DNA from 3 places in the Nocardia sp. NBC_01388 genome. Region 3 is predicted to be linked to each of the others. Evidence: riboswitches for the same ligand, from Rfam matches in the RefSeq annotation. Region 3 holds a riboswitch; each other region holds the start of a gene.
The links. Region 3 has a riboswitch for S-adenosylmethionine ahead of OG716_RS26470 (bifunctional o-acetylhomoserine/o-acetylserine sulfhydrylase). Riboswitches for the same ligand answer to the same signal wherever they lie in the genome.
Positions count from the first base shown of each region.

Region 1: another riboswitch for S-adenosylmethionine. It lies ahead of OG716_RS29490 (aminotransferase class V-fold PLP-dependent enzyme); the one in region 3 lies ahead of OG716_RS26470 (bifunctional o-acetylhomoserine/o-acetylserine sulfhydrylase).
Region 2: another riboswitch for S-adenosylmethionine. It lies ahead of OG716_RS33185 (rhodanese-like domain-containing protein); the one in region 3 lies ahead of OG716_RS26470 (bifunctional o-acetylhomoserine/o-acetylserine sulfhydrylase).

Region 1 is NZ_CP109553.1:6,100,444-6,105,515, forward strand. Features, by position in the region: gene OG716_RS29465 (2-oxo-4-hydroxy-4-carboxy-5-ureidoimidazoline decarboxylase) at 118-438, shown strand; gene OG716_RS29470 (YbaK/EbsC family protein) at 478-951, shown strand; gene OG716_RS29475 (flavin reductase family protein) at 1,178-1,642, shown strand; gene OG716_RS29480 (LysE family translocator) at 1,676-2,311, opposite strand; gene OG716_RS29485 (heme oxygenase (biliverdin-producing)) at 2,440-3,096, opposite strand; SAM riboswitch class IV at 3,278-3,391, shown strand; gene OG716_RS29490 (aminotransferase class V-fold PLP-dependent enzyme) at 3,444-4,757, shown strand; gene OG716_RS29495 (hypothetical protein) at 4,878-5,063, opposite strand.
Region 2 is NZ_CP109553.1:6,935,267-6,940,338, reverse strand. Features, by position in the region: gene OG716_RS33195 (type 1 glutamine amidotransferase family protein) at 1-542, opposite strand, end outside; gene OG716_RS33190 (O-succinylhomoserine sulfhydrylase) at 646-1,860, opposite strand; gene OG716_RS33185 (rhodanese-like domain-containing protein) at 1,939-2,361, opposite strand; SAM riboswitch class IV at 2,376-2,491, opposite strand; gene OG716_RS33180 (hypothetical protein) at 2,672-3,106, opposite strand; gene OG716_RS33175 (FAD-dependent oxidoreductase) at 3,392-4,849, shown strand; gene OG716_RS33170 (amidohydrolase family protein) at 4,926-5,072, shown strand, end outside.
Region 3 is NZ_CP109553.1:5,398,859-5,403,930, forward strand. Features, by position in the region: gene OG716_RS26460 (MFS transporter) at 1-529, opposite strand, end outside; gene OG716_RS26465 (TetR/AcrR family transcriptional regulator) at 667-1,398, shown strand; SAM riboswitch class IV at 1,411-1,521, shown strand; gene OG716_RS26470 (bifunctional o-acetylhomoserine/o-acetylserine sulfhydrylase) at 1,614-2,963, shown strand; gene OG716_RS26475 (homoserine O-acetyltransferase) at 2,960-4,114, shown strand; gene OG716_RS26480 (hypothetical protein) at 4,300-4,461, shown strand; gene OG716_RS26485 (DUF3017 domain-containing protein) at 4,608-4,925, opposite strand.

The DNA.
Region 1 (5,072 bases), 700 kb from region 3:
GTCCGGGCGGGCGGTGTTAATCCTGTGCTAAATCTGCTGCGTCGCACTGGTTTACCGGTGGTGCCGAACGGGACGATTGAACAGTCCGCCAGCTGCACTCCCCAGTGTGGAGACACGATGTTGATGCATCATGGAATCGGTCTCGACCGATTCAATACGCTTCCCCGGCACCGCGCGGTGCACGCCCTGTACGAATGCTGCTGCAGCATCACCTGGGCGGCCAAGATCGCCGACGGCCGGCCCTACCCCGGATACGACGCGCTGCTCACCGCCGCCGACGGGGAACTGCACGCCCTCTCCCCCGTCGAACTCGACAGCGCCTTCGATTCGTGTGCGCACGAAACCATTTCGGAGCGCACCGTCACCGAGCTCGTGCGCATCACCCGCGCCCGGCTCACGCGGATGCTCGGCCCCGAAGAGGGCTACCCCGAATACTGATACCCCGCACATCCACCGCAATCGCTCTACTCTGGTGCCATGCGCAGGTCCCTGCCGCCGGTCGCTTCCAAAGTCTCCGACACGCTCATCGCCCGCGGCCATCACGGGGTGATTCTCACTCAGCCGCAACCCACCCACACCGCCGCGGATGCCGCCCACGCCCTCGGCGTGGATATCGGGGCCATCACCAAATCCCTGGTCTTCCTGCTCGACGACGATCCGGTGCTGCTGCTGGTCTCCGGCGCACACCAGGTCGACCTCGATCACACCGGTCAGCGCCTGGAAGGCACCCTCACCCGCGCACCCGCCGCCATGGTGCGGCAGGTGACCGGGCAGCCGGTCGGCGGCGTCGCCCCGGTCGGGCACCCGATCAATCTGCCCACCTTCATCGACACCGCACTGGCCCGGCATTCGGAGCTGTGGGCGGCGGGTGGGCATCCGAATACGATGTTCCGCACGACTTTTGGAGAATTAGTACGAATCACCGCAGGTCTCGCCATAGACGTGGACTGATCCGCACCCCACCCCCTAGCGTCGTTTCGGGGGATCCCAAATCCGCGCAACACTTCGCACCCCCGCGCGATATTTCACACTCCCCGGAATATCCAGCCCCCGGACGACGTAGGTTCGGAATGTGACCGATTCTCCGCCGCCCGGCACCGAGCTATTCACGCACGGCGCCGACTTCCAAGCGCCCGACGACCTGAGCGGCATCACCGCCCAGCAGTACCGGGCCGCCATGCGGCACTATCCCGCCGGCGTCACCATCGTCACCCTGCATTCCGAGGCCGGTCCGGTCGGTTTCACCGCCACCTCCTTCGCCTCCCTCTCGGCGGAGCCGCCGCTCATCTCCTTCAATATCGCCGCGACCTCCTCCAGCCTCACCGCCCTGTCGAACGCCGATTCGGTGGTTGTGCACTTCCTCGGCGAACATCAGAAGCATCTGGCCCAGCGATTCAGCCGCAGCGCCGAGGAGCGCTTCACCGATCGGTCGCTGTGGACCACCCTGCCGAGCAGCGAACCGGTCCTGCACGGCACTCCGATCTGGGTGCGGGCCACCGTGCATCAGCTCATTCCCATCGGCGATCACACGCTTGTGGTCGGATTGGTCACGCGCGTGCACGACAACACCGAGGACGCACCCGCCGTCGGGCCGCTGGTCTATTACAACGGCGTCTACCACCGCGCCGAGATCGCCGACTGAGCCAGCGCGCTATTGCGCCCAGGTCGCATGCGCTCAGGCCGCCGAGGCCACCGTGCCGAGGCCCAGCGCCGCCAGGATGGCCGCGCTCACCTGTTCCAGCCGATCTCGCACCTTGGGCTTGCGCAGCAGCGCCACCGCGCGCGAGGCGGCGACCGCCAGCAGCACCATTTCGATTGCGGCAATGGTGCATTCGATGGCGCCGAGGCCGAGCGTGTTCGCGAAGGTCACCTGGGACAGGAACTGCGGGAGCACCGCGAGATAGAACAGCCCGACCTTCGGGTTGAAAATGCAGGACAGCAATCCCGCAGCGAATGCCGAGCGAACGGATACCCGCTGCGACTGAACCCCGTCCGCGGTGAGTTCCGGGGCGCCCGCCGCCTGGCCGCGCCGGTGTTCGAGCAGGGCGCGAACGCCCAAGTACAGCAGGTAGATTCCGCCGATCACCTTCAAGCTGCGATAGGCCGTCGCCGACTGTTCCAGCAGCGCCGCGACACCCGCCGCGACCACCACCGCCCAGACCAGCCCGCCGAACGACGATCCGACCGCCGCGGCGATACCGGGGCGGCGCCCGGCCATCGTGAAGCGCAGCACCAGAAAGGTATCCGGGCCGGGAGTGAGGGCCAGCAGTACGCACAGCCCGATAAAGCTCAGCAGCAGAGGGAAACTCACACCTCTATCGCAACGCACCCCGGCACTCCGGCGCAAGGGCGGGCCGGAGCCCCTGCGGGAGAGACAAATAGAAAGCCGCCGACCCTATCCGGAGGGAATGGCCGGCGGCTCCCCCGAGCAGCAGAGATTCAGTTCCGCGCGCTGAATTCCGCGCCCAGTTCGCGGAACACATCGGTGTTCATCGAGAACGCGAGACGAGCTTCGTCGAGCACCGGCTCGACCTCCGGACCGGCGATCGGCAGCGCGTCCAGGTTTTCCCGGTATTCGCGCTTGAACGCGGCCGGGTTGGAGATGTCGCCGAAGACGTAGAAGCGGACGCCGTCACCCTTCTTGGGCAGGTCCCACAGCTTCTCCGCAGTGCCGCGAATGACCTGTCCGCCCGAGAGATCGCCCAGGTAGCGGGTGTAGTGGTGCACCACATAACCGGCCGGCCAGGTGCGCGCGCACTCGTCGATGCGGGCTGCGTAGGCGGCGGTGGACGGCAGGGCCACCAGTTCATCGCGCCACTTCGCGCCGCCGAGGTGGGCGAGGTCGATTTCGAGGGCCGCCAGGCGATTCAGCTCCGGCTTGACGAACGGCCCGGCGATCGGGTCGGAAGCCAGTGCGGCGGAATGCTTTTCGAGGGCGTCGTAAACGAACCAGAGTTGCGAGGTGTAGCGGTAGAAGGCCTCGACGCCGAGCTTCCCCTGCAGCAGATCGCTCATGAAAGTGGAGTGTTCGGCCTCGGCGTGCTGCTGCTCGGTCGCGGAACGAATGAGCGTCGAGAACGGCGCGGTATCCAGCATGGTCGAGCTCCTCGTTTCGAACCGGGGGCGCCCACCTTTGGCTACCCTAACTTCCCCCTTGACGATACGCGTCAGCAACGATCGCGCGATTCGAACTTTGCGGCCCACCCACTCCAACTTTCGGATGATTTTTCCGAAGAGGTTGACAGGACCCCGGCACATCTGCGAGCCTTCCGAATCAGGTCATGAGTACCAGCGTCAAGCCCTGGCTAGCTGGTCGGCAACCCTCCTCCGCGGTGGGGTGCTCCAGGTGACGACCGGGCCGCCGCCCGACCGGGCGCGGCAAGCGCGGACTCTCGATCACTCTTTTTCTGATCGCGCGTCCCTTGCCCGAATGGGATTTCGTGATGACTGCATTTGCCGACCAGTCCTGTGCCGCTCTCGCCTCCGTCTCCGGTTGCGATCTGCGGGTACCCCTCGTGCAGGGTGGGACCACCACGTACGCCAACTTCGACTATGCCGCCAGCGCACCGGCATTGACGCAGGTCGCCGACCGGGTGCAGCAGCTGCTGCCGTTCTACGCCAGCGTGCACCGCGGCGCCGGTTACGCCTCCCGCGTCTCCACCGACTGCTACGAAGGCGCCCGCGGCTCGGTCGCCCGATTCCTCAATGCCGCCGACGACCAGGTTGTGGTCTTCACCCGCAACACCACCGATTCGCTGAATCTGCTCGCCGCCTGCGTGCCCGGCGACACCGTGGTGCTCGACGTGGAACACCACGCCAACTTCCTGCCGTGGACCCGAGGCGGTCGCCGGGTGGTGCCGGTCGCGGACACCATCGAGGAGACCATTCAGCGCGTGGTCGCCGAACTGTGCACCAAACCCGCTGCGCTGCTTGCCATTACCGGAGCATCGAACGTCACCGGCGAACTGCTGCCGCTGGAGCGGCTGGCCTGGATCGCGCACCAGTGCGGCACTCGGATCCTGGTGGACGCCGCCCAGCTGGCACCGCACCGGCGCATCGATCTGCAGACCAGTGGCATCGACTACCTGGCCTTCTCCGGGCACAAGGCGTACGCGCCGTTCGGCGCGGGCGTGCTGGTCGGGCGGCGGGACTGGCTCGATGCCGCCGAGCCGTACCTCGCGGGCGGCGGCGCGGTCCGCTCGGTGACCGCCGACGGCGTCGAATGGGCCCCCGCACCGCAGCGGCACGAAGCCGGCTCCCCCAATGTGCTGGGTGTGGCCGCGCTGGCCGCCGCCTGCGACGCCCTCGCCGAACTCGACGAGACCACCGTCCGCGAACACGAGCAGTACCTCACGCACCGCCTGCGCTACGGCCTGAAAACCGTTCCGGGCGTGAACTTCCTGCGCATCTGGCGGGACAGCACCGATGCCGTCGGCATTGTCGCCTTCACCGTCGACGGTTTCGAACCCGGCCAGGTGGCCGCGTACCTCTCCGCCGAACACGGCATCGGCGTCCGCGACGGCCGCTTCTGCGCCCACCCCCTGCTCGCCCGCCTCGGCGTCGACGCGGCCCTGCGCGCCAGCATCGGCCTCGGCAGCACCGCCGCGGCCGTGGACCGCCTGATCGACGCCCTCTCCACCCTCGTCGAAAACGGCCCCACCTGGACCTACGCCAAAACCGAAGGCCACTGGAATCCCACCCCCGAAACCCGCCCCTTCGGCAGCAGCGCCGAGGGCGGAGCCCCCTGCGCCATCTGATCAGCGCTCGAATCGACCGACGCTGGAGGGCGCCCGCCTATCGGGGCCGGGCGCCCTCGAAATCTCAGGGGTCGGGGGCGTAGCCCTGTCCCGCGAGTTGAGGCAGTCCCGAAAGTTGGTTTACGGCACCAGGTAGCGCTCGGCGAGTTCCTCGACGAACGGGTCGTCATCGGAGACGGCGTTCAGCAGATCCAGGTCGTCCTGGACCGAAAGCTGGCGTCCGTCATCGCGTTCCTGGTCCGGCCCGTCCTCCGCGAGCTGGCGGATCAGCTTCGCTCGCACACGGTCTTTCAGAGAATCACTCATATCCAGAGC
Region 2 (5,072 bases), 1.5 Mb from region 3:
ACCTGCGGTTCGAAGATATCGAGGCGCTCGAAGATCGCACGGGCGAAGTCGACCGGCATGGTGCCGCTGGCGGTGATGAGATCACCGGCGGTCACCGCGGGTTCGTGGACGAAGCCGTCGCCGCCCGAATACCCGCTCATGGCAAGATATTCGGCCGCATTGCTGGTGTGCGGACGAGCATCCAGCATTCCGGCGGTCGCCAGCCCGAAGGTCGCGCCGCAGATGGCGGCCACCGGCACACCGGCGGCGAGGAATTCTCCCGCCTTGTCGGAGAAGGCCTTCAATTCGCCGGCCTCCCAGGTCGCCGACCCCGGCAGGATCAGCATGGCGCTGTCGGCGGGGTCTAATTCGTCGAGAGCGATATCGGGAGTCACCCGCAGGCCACCCATCGAAACGACGGCATCCGCGGTGGGGCCGACGGTCCGGATCTGCCAGGCGCCCGGTTCGCGATGCCACAGCGCGCGATTGATGTGCGCGGTGGTGTGCCCGACCTCCCAGTCGGAGAAGGTGTCGTAAACGGCCAGGTGCACTGCCTTCGCCATGACAGCATTCTGTCATAATTGACAGCATACTGTCAATGGATGCGACGTCCGGAAACGACAAAGGGCCGGAACCGTCGATGACGGTTCCGGCCCCGGTTGCCGATCAGCTCAGGGCGTTACCCAGATCGTTCAGCAGATCCTCGACATCCTCGAGACCGATCGAGATACGGACCACGCCATCCGTAATGCCGATGGCCGCACGGCCTTCCGGCCCCATCGCCCGATGGGTGGTGGTGGCGGGATGCGTGATCAGCGTCTTCGAATCGCCGAGGTTATTGGAGATGTCGATGATGCGCAGGCCGTTGAGCACCTCGAACGCCCGCTTCTTGGCCTCCTCCGGCAGCGCCTTCAGCTCGAAGGTCACCACCGTGCCGCCGCCGGACATCTGCTTCCTGGCCAGCTCGTACTGCGGATGGGACGGCAGGAACGGGTATTTCACCCACGACACCGCCGGATGCTGCTCCAGGAATTCGGCGATCCGCAGCGCGGACTCGGTGGACTGGCGCACGCGCAGCGGCATGGTCTCCAGACCCTTGAGCAGCGTCCAGGCATTGAACGGGCTCAGAGCCGGACCGGTATGGCGCATAAGGTTTTTCACCGGACCGTCGATGTACTCGTGCGAACCCAGAATCGCGCCGCCGAGCACCCGGCCCTGGCCGTCGATGTGCTTGGTGCCGGAGTACACCAGCACATCCGCGCCGAGATCGAAGCCCTTCTGCAGCAGCGGAGTGGCAAAGACGTTGTCCAGCACCACCTGTGCGCCCGCGGCATGCGCGAGATCGCAGACCGCGCGCACATCCACCAGCGTCTGCATGGGGTTGGACGGGGTCTCGAAGAAGACGGCCTGGGTCGGCACCGAGAGCGCCTCTTCCCACTGCGCCAGATCCTCGCCGTCGACGAAGACGGTCTCCACACCCCAGCGCGGCAGGATCTCATTGGCCACCACGAAGCAGGAACCGAAGAGACTGCGGGCGGCGACCAGGCGGTCACCCGCGCCGAGCAGCGCACCCAGTGCGGTGAAGACCGCGGACATGCCACTGGCGGTGGCGAAACACGCTTCGGCGCCGTCGAGCAGGCGCAAGCGCTCCTCGAACATGGCGACCGTCGGATTGCCGTAGCGCGAGTAGACGAAATGCTTGATATCGCCGGTGAACGCGGCCTCGGCGGCCTCGGCGCTCTCGTAGACGAAGCCCGAATTCAGGAACAGCGCCTCGGAGGTCTCATCGAAACCGGAGCGGCGCAAGCCACCTCGCACGCCGAGCGTGGACGGGCCGACGCCCTCGGGAAGCGGTCGCTCGAACGAACCACCGGTGATCATGACTGCCTCCAATCGATACAGCCCCATCGGCGCGCCCTCATGACTGCCTCCAATCGATACAGCCCCATCGGCGCGCCCTCATGACTGCCTCCACGGCAGCCCATCGGCGCGCCAGCCCTCGCTGCCGCGGTGTCCCTGCGCGTCGAGCGCGCCTTCGAAACCCTCGAGGACATTGAAGGCCGGTGCGAGCCCGATGCCCGTCGCCGCCGTCGCCGCACCGATGGAGCGCTGGCCGGAGCGACAGATGAAGATCACCGGCGCTTCCGAATCCGGCTCACGATCGGCGAGCGCCTGCTTCAACTGGTCCACGAACCGGGCATTGCGCGTGCCGGTGGCGTCGACCCATTCGATCAGCGCGGTCGGCCGCCCGATGCCACTGGTATCGGGGACGCCGACAAAGCGCCACTCGGCTTCGGTGCGCACATCCACCAGCACCGCATTCGGATTGTCCCGCAACAGTTCCCACGCCTGCTTCGGCGTCAGGTCACCCGCGTAACTCATATCGACCTCCTGTGAATCCGCACTTGCCGCACCGTTGCCCGATGCGCGGCCAGGTCGTCACCCGGAGCACCCCGCCGCGGAGGAGGGTTGCCGATCAGCGAGCCGGGGCTTCGCGCTGATACTCATGACCTGGGTTGAGATTGCCGAAAATCATGCCCCCCTGTCAAACTCTGTTTAATTTGCCTCCGCTCCGCTCCGGCGGGTTCGCGGGCCTGTTACCTGGGTCTTCCCTCCTCCGCTCCTCCGCTTCGCTCCCCCGCTCCGGCAGTCCAGACCCAGGCGGGCCGCGAACTTGGGGCTGGTGAGGACCTCAGGAATTGCAGACCAGCCAGGTCGTATCTGCGCGGGTGAAGTTCCAGGTGGCGGTCGTATCGTGGCTGTCGGCGCGGAAGGTGACCGCGGCGGTCGCGCGATCGCCGTCGATTTTCGGGTCGGCGAGCCCCACGATGTCGAGTTTCGGGCCGCCCTCGACCGCGGTTTTCAGCGGCGAGCGGTTGTCGTCGAAGCCCTTGCACACCACGGTCGGATCGAGTGCGCCACCCGCGCTGCGGGATTGGATGAAATTGCGAGCGGCGACGGCCAGCTGGCCGGAATCTGTGAGATTCTTCTCAGCCGGCGACATCAGGGTGGCGATCACGATCCCGATAACCACCAGCACCAGGATGCCGGCCGCCAACAGGAACGGAAGCATGCTCCTGGCCTCGGCCTGATCGATCGGAACCGCCTGGTCATCGACGTCGCTCATGGGTAGATCATGCCCGTCGCGCCGGAGCGCGCGATCCGCCGCACCGGTCAGCGAACGCGATGGGCATTCGTACAGTTCACCGCACCGGCGCGGGCGGGGTGTTCCTTCCACCGATAGAATCAGCACAATTTCCCTGAACGAGCGGGAATAGCGGTACCAGGCAGCAACGCTGCAGCTTCGGGGATCCAACGAAGGCACCCGGGGCGAGGGCGTCAACTTAGCCTAAGCTAAGAACGACGGCTGAGACTTGACGACAGATAGTTCCAACCAAAGGTGCGCGTGAGAATGACCGAACAGAGTGCAGCGACCGATACGCAGTCCGGGACGGTGTCCGACTCGCACCACGGTGCGGCGGCCCGCCCGCTCCGCATTGCGATCGTGGGCGCCGGTCCGGCCGGAATCTACGCCGCCGACGCGTTGATGAAGTCCGACGCCCCCACAGGTTTCGGCGGAGTGAGCATCGACCTCTACGAGCGGATGCCCGCACCGTTCGGTCTGATCCGCTACGGCGTCGCCCCCGACCACCCGCGCATCAAGGGCATCATCACCGCCCTGCACAAGGTGCTCGACAAGGAGCAGGTCCGCCTGCTCGGCAATATCGACTACGGCGTCGACATCACCCTGGAAGACCTGCAGCGCTTCTACGACGCGGTCATCTTCTCCACCGGCGCCAATGCCGACCGCGCGCTCGAGGTCCCGGGCATCGAGCTCGAGGGCAGCTTCGGCGCCGCCGACTTCGTCTCCTGGTACGACGGGCATCCGGATGTGCCGCGCACCTGGCCATTGGACGCCGAAAAGGTTGCCGTGCTGGGCGTCGGCAATGTGGCCCTGGATGTGGCGCGCGTGCTCGCCAAGACCGGCGACGAACTGCTCCCCACCGAGATCCCGCCGAACGTGTACGCGGGCCTGAAGGAGAACAAGGCGCTCGAGGTGCACGTCTTCGGACGTCGCGGCCCCGCGCAGGCCAAGTTCACCCCGCTCGAGCTACGCGAACTGGACCACTCCCCGACCATCGAGGTCATCGTCGACCCCGAGGACATCGACTACGACGAGGGTTCAGAGGCCGCACGCCGGCACTCGAAGCAGGTCGACATGATCTGCAACACCCTCGAGCAGTGGGCCATTCGCGATGTGGGCGACCGCCCGCACAAGCTGTTCCTGCACTTCTTCGAGAGCCCCGCCGAGATCCTCGGTGACGCCGACGGCAAGGTCATCGGCCTGCGCACCGAGCGCACCGCGCTCGACGGCACCGGAAACGTCAAGGGCTCCGGCACTTTCAAGGACTTCGACGTCCAGGCGGTGTACCGCGCGGTCGGCTACCTGTCGCAGAACATTCCGGCCCTGCCGTTCGACGACCAGGCCGGCACCGTCCCCAACGAGGCCGGGCGCGTCCTGCTCGACGAGGATGCCGACGGCGCGGCGCGCTTCATGCCGCAGACCTACGTCACCGGTTGGATCAAGCGCGGCCCGGTCGGCCTCATCGGCCACACCAAGGGCGACGCGAACGAGACCATCGCCTGCCTGCTCGACGACGCCGCCGGTTTCACCCCGGCTGCCGAGCCGGAGCTGGACGCGGTGACCTCGTTCCTCGAGAACAAGGGCGTCCCCTTCACCACCTGGGCCGGCTGGTACCGCCTGGACGCGCACGAGCGCGCCCTGGGCGAACCGGAAGGCCGCGAGCGGGTGAAGGTTGTCGAGCGCGAGGACATGATTCGCGCGAGCGAGCCGGACAAGGTTTCCTGATAGCCCTGACCTGGCTGAATCCGCCAGGTGGACAAGGTCTTCCGCACTTGTCACCGTTGTGAGGCATGCTGATCACGTGTTCGATGCCCATCTCCACATCTTCGACCCGCGGTTCCCGCTGGCCGAGAACGAGGGCTACCTGCCCGACCCGTACACCATTGCCGACTATCGGCGGCGCATGCAGCGCTTCGATATCGACAGTGGCGCGGTGGTCGCCGGTTCC
Region 3 (5,072 bases):
TGGCGTACTCGGTGAGCAGACCGCCGACGATCAGGCCGATGGCCGCGCCGCCCGCCGAGACGCCGGCGAAGACGCCGAACGCGCGGGCCCGCTCCTTGGGCTCGGTGAAGGTGATCGACACCAGCGACAGCGCCGCCGGCGCCAGCAGTGCGCCGAACGCGCCCTGCAGGCCGCGACCGGCGAACAGTTCCGCGGTGTTCTGCGCCAGTCCGGCCAGCGCCGAGGCGCCGGCGAAACCGATCAGGCCGATCAGGAAGATGCGGCGACGGCCGAGGTAGTCGGCGAGCCGGCCGCCGAGCAGCAGCAGGCCACCGAAGATCAGCGTGTAGGCGGTGAGGATCCACTGCCGGTTGCCGTCGCTGATGCCCAGGTCCTGCTGGGCGAAGGGCAGGGAAATAGTGACGATGGTGGCGTCGAGCACCACCATCAGCTGGGCCATGGCAATCACGCCCAGCGCCAGCCAGCGCTTGGAAGCGCTTGTCTGACTTGATTTTTCATCGGGCGCGAGAGTCGCCATCCCAGTGGTCATGCCGTCTCCTCAGGAGTGGTTCGAACAGCCTGGTCCATCGTGGCACCTCCAGACAATTGGCGTCAAGAGAAAAGTGTCGCAATCAGACAGTTGGCGGTTCTCGTCACAATATCGCCGGACGGCTATACAATGACGACATGTCCGAGTCGTCGACGCATGCCGGTTCACTGACACTCCACAGCCCCGAGCGGGCGAGTCTGGAGCGTCACCGGCCGGGTCTGCGCGAGCGCAAGAAGCAGCAGACCCGGACGCGCATCATCGATGTGGCGCTGCAGCTGTGCGACGCGCAGGGTTTCGACGCCACCACCGTCGAGCAGATCGCCGATGCGGCCGATGTCTCACCGCGCACCATCAACCGGTACTTCGACAGCAAAGAGGCGATCGTCATCGCCCCGATCGAGGACATGGGCCGGGCGCTCGCCGACCAGCTGCGCGCGCAGCCCATCACCGGCAATGAACTGCAGGCCCTGCTCGACGCGTTCATGGCCGTGGTCGAGCAGGTCATCGAGGGCGACAATCCGCTGCCGTTCCACTGGTTTCAGCAGATGCAGCGCATCACGCAGAGCAATGCGACAGTCCGCGCCGAAAGCCTGTCCGCGGCCGATACCAAGACCCTGTCCATGACGACGGTGCTCGCCGAACGCCTGCGGACCGATCCGAATGCCATGCCGGTGCGGATGATCTCGGCCACCTGGCACGCCATCGTGCGCATCGGCATGGAGTGCGAATTCGACGCCTCCTCCGAGTTCCCCGATTGCTCCAGTGCGAGCACGGCACGCGAGCTCATCGACAATGTGGTCGCCGCCTATGAGGAGTACACGCGCAGTTGCGCCCTCCCCGTCGCGACGGCCGCCACCGGTCCCCGTTAGAATTTCGCATCAGGTCAAGAGCATCAGCGTTAAGCCCCGGCTCGCTGATCGGCAACCCTCCAGCAGCGGCGGGGTGCTCCGGGTGAGGACCAGGCGCTCGAAGGCCGAGCGCAAGCGCACTGTAGGAGGACCCGAGATGTGTTGTTGTCGAAGCTTATTCGCCTTCCGATAACGTCCACCTCCGCCATTCGGCGACCTTTTCTCTGGAGCACGACATGAGTGACTCGACCGCGCCCGCTGCCTCTTCGGCAACCAGCGACATCGGCCCGGCCAACTGGTCCTTCGAGACCAAGCAGATCCACGCCGGACAGGCCCCCGACGCCACCACCGGCGCGCGCGCCCTGCCGATCTACCAGACCACCTCGTACGCCTTCCGCGATACCGATCACGCCGCCGCGCTGTTCGGTCTCGCCGAGCCGGGCAATATCTACACCCGCATCATGAATCCCACCCAGGACGTGGTGGAGCAGCGCATCGCCGCGCTCGAGGGCGGTGTGGCCGCACTGCTGCTGGCCTCCGGACAGGCCGCGGAGACCTACGCGATCCTGAACCTCGCCTCGGCGGGCGATCACATCGTGTCCAGCCCGCACCTGTACGGCGGTACCTACAACCTCTTCCACTACTCGCTGCCCAAGCTGGGCATCGAGGTCGGCTTCGTCGAGGATCCCGATGATCTGGCGCAGTGGGAAGCGGCCGTACGGCCGAACACCAAGGCGTTCTACGGCGAGACCATCGCCAATCCGAGCAGCTCGATCTTCGATATCCCGGGCATCGCCGGTGTCGCGCACGCGGCGGGCATCCCGCTGATCGTGGACAACACCGTCGCCACGCCGTACCTGCTCCAGCCGCTGAAGCACGGCGCGGACATCGTGGTGCACTCGGCCACCAAGTACCTGGGCGGGCACGGCGCCGCGGTCGCGGGCGTGATCGTCGACGGCGGCACCTTCGACTGGACCGTGCGCGATGCCGACGGTGAGCCGCGCTTCCCGGGCTTCACCACCCCCGATCCCAGCTACCACGGCGCCGTCTTCGCCGATCTCGGCGCACCGGCGTACGCACTCAAGGCACGGGTGCAGCTGCTGCGCGATCTGGGCGCCGCGGCTTCGCCGTTCAACGCCTTCCTGATCAGCCAGGGCATCGAAACACTGAGTCTGCGGCTGGAGCGGCACGTGTCCAACGCGGAGGCCGTGGCGGAGTTCCTGACACAGCAGCCGGGCGTCGAGAAGGTCTACTACGCGGGGCTGCCCAGCTCGCCGTGGTTCGAGCGGGGCAAACAACTGGCTCCCAAGGGTGCCGGCGCCATCGTCTCGTTCGAACTGGCCGGCGGCGTGGATGCGGGCAAGAAGTTCGTGGACACCCTGGTGCTGCACAGCCATGTCGCTAACATCGGGGATGTGCGTTCCCTCGTCATCCACCCGGCGTCCACCACCCACTCCCAGCTGACACCCGAGGAGCAGCTCGCCTCCGGCGTCACCCCTGGTCTGGTCCGTTTGGCCGTGGGTATCGAGGGCATCGACGACATCCTGGCGGACCTGCGCGCCGGATTGACGGCGGCCGCAAGTTGACCGCGAATATCGAATCGAGCACTGCCCGTTCGACGGCGGAAGTCCTGCTTCCGCCGCCGGACGGCACGCTCGGCAGCATTACGATCGGGGAGGTGGCGCTGGAGAGCGGCGCCGTCCTTCCCGACGTGACGCTGGCCGTGCAACGCTGGGGCGAACTATCGGCGAATGCCGACAATCTGGTGCTGATCGAACATGCGCTGACCGGTGATTCGCATGTGATCGGGCCGGCCGATGTGCATCACGATCAGGCCGGCTGGTGGGACGGGACCATCGGTCCCGGTAAGGCCATCGACACCCGCGAGTGGTGTGTCATCGCCACCAATGTGCTCGGCGGCTGTAAGGGCAGCACCGGTCCGGCGTCGCCGGCGCCGGACGGAAAGCCTTGGGGTGGAAGGTTTCCCGAGATCACCGTGCGCGATCAGGTGACCGCGGAGGCCCAGTTCTTCGATGTGCTCGGGGTCGAGCGCCTGGCCGCCGTCGTGGGCGGTTCCATGGGCGGCATGCGGGTGCTGGAGTGGATGATCGGATATCCCGAACGGGTCGGCGCGGCGCTGGTGCTCGCGGCCAGTGCGCGGGCCACCGCCGATCAGCTCGGCCAGCAGACCACCCAGATCGCCGTCATCAAGGCCGATCCGGACTGGCAGGGCGGTAACTACTACGGTACCGGGCGCGCCCCGATGACCGGTATGGGCCTGGCCCGGCGCATGGCGCATCTCACCTATCGCGCCGAGGCCGAGCTCGATCACCGCTTCGAGAATTTCGCCCAGGGCGACGAGAACCCCTGGGAGGGTGGGCGTTACGCGGTGCAGAGCTATCTGGAGTACCAGGCCGACAAGCTCATCTCGCGTTTCGATCCGGCCACCTACGTGCTGCTCACCGAGGCGCTGAATCGGTACGACGTGGGCCGTGGGCGTGGTGGCATCGAGGCGGCGCTGTCGGGCACGCCAGTACCGTGTGTGGTCGGTGGTGTGGATTCCGATCGCCTGTATCCGCTGCGCAATCAGCAGGAGCTGGCCGATCTGCTGCCGGGCTGTAAGGGGCTGGAGATCGTGCACTCCCGCGACGGCCACGACGGCTTCCTCACCGAGACCGAGGCGGTCAGCAAGCTGATGCTCGAGACGATGGAGCTGGCCCGCGCCGCGCGTGCGTGATCGGTACTATCGCGTGCGACCGACCGGTATGTAATGCCTGCGGTGCAATGACCGCAGACAATGCCATGAGTCGCGCCTGTTTCGTACGAATTATCTTGACGCACTGTCGGTTTCGTTCGCGTGACACCAGGTAACCGGAGACCGGAATCCGTGCCGAAACTCGGCGGTGGTCGTATGGTGGTGACATGACAGCAGCCTTCGATGACATGGATCTTCGCGATCTCGTCGCGTTGCTCTCCGATGAGGAGCAGCACGAGCTTCGCCCCGCCGTGCTGCGTGTGCTCCACCGGCTACCGGATCAGGAAATCCTGCGCCGTGAGCTGGGTCGCCGCCTCACCAACGTCTGAGCACAGTCGACAACACCCACTAGAGAATTCCCCGGAGGCCCGGCTTCCGGGGAATTTGCCGTAGATCCGCGCGGCGCGGTGCCGGTTTCGCACGGCTGCCGGTTTCGCACGGCTGACGGTTTCGCGCGGCTGGGTGACGCCCAGGCTTACGTGACGCCCAGGCTGTTGATGGTCGCGGCGAGCACGATGATCACGCTGCCGAGCACCGCCGTCCAGCCCACGTCGAACGGCTTGCTCCGCACCGCCAGCAGGCCCACCCGCTCGGTCGGCAGCAGCAGTCGCAGCGCCGCCGCCAGCAGCGTCGCACCGCCGAAGAAGAACGTCCCGCGCCGCCAGCGATCCCAGGCCAGGAACACCACGGCCACCACCATCACCGCGGCGACCAGCAGGATGGGCAGGTTGTCGCGCACCGCCGCGGCGAACCGGTTGCTGCGCTGCTCGGGGGCGGCATGGGCTGGACTCACGACGCAGAGCTTAGCGTCTACATACATCTTCATCGTCCGCCTCCGAAAAGGCGGACGATGAAGATGTATGTGTGTCACGGCTACCGACAACGCCTTGAGTCGCTGAGGGTTTGACCGTGCCCCACACCGACGCTTGTGATGCAGGAA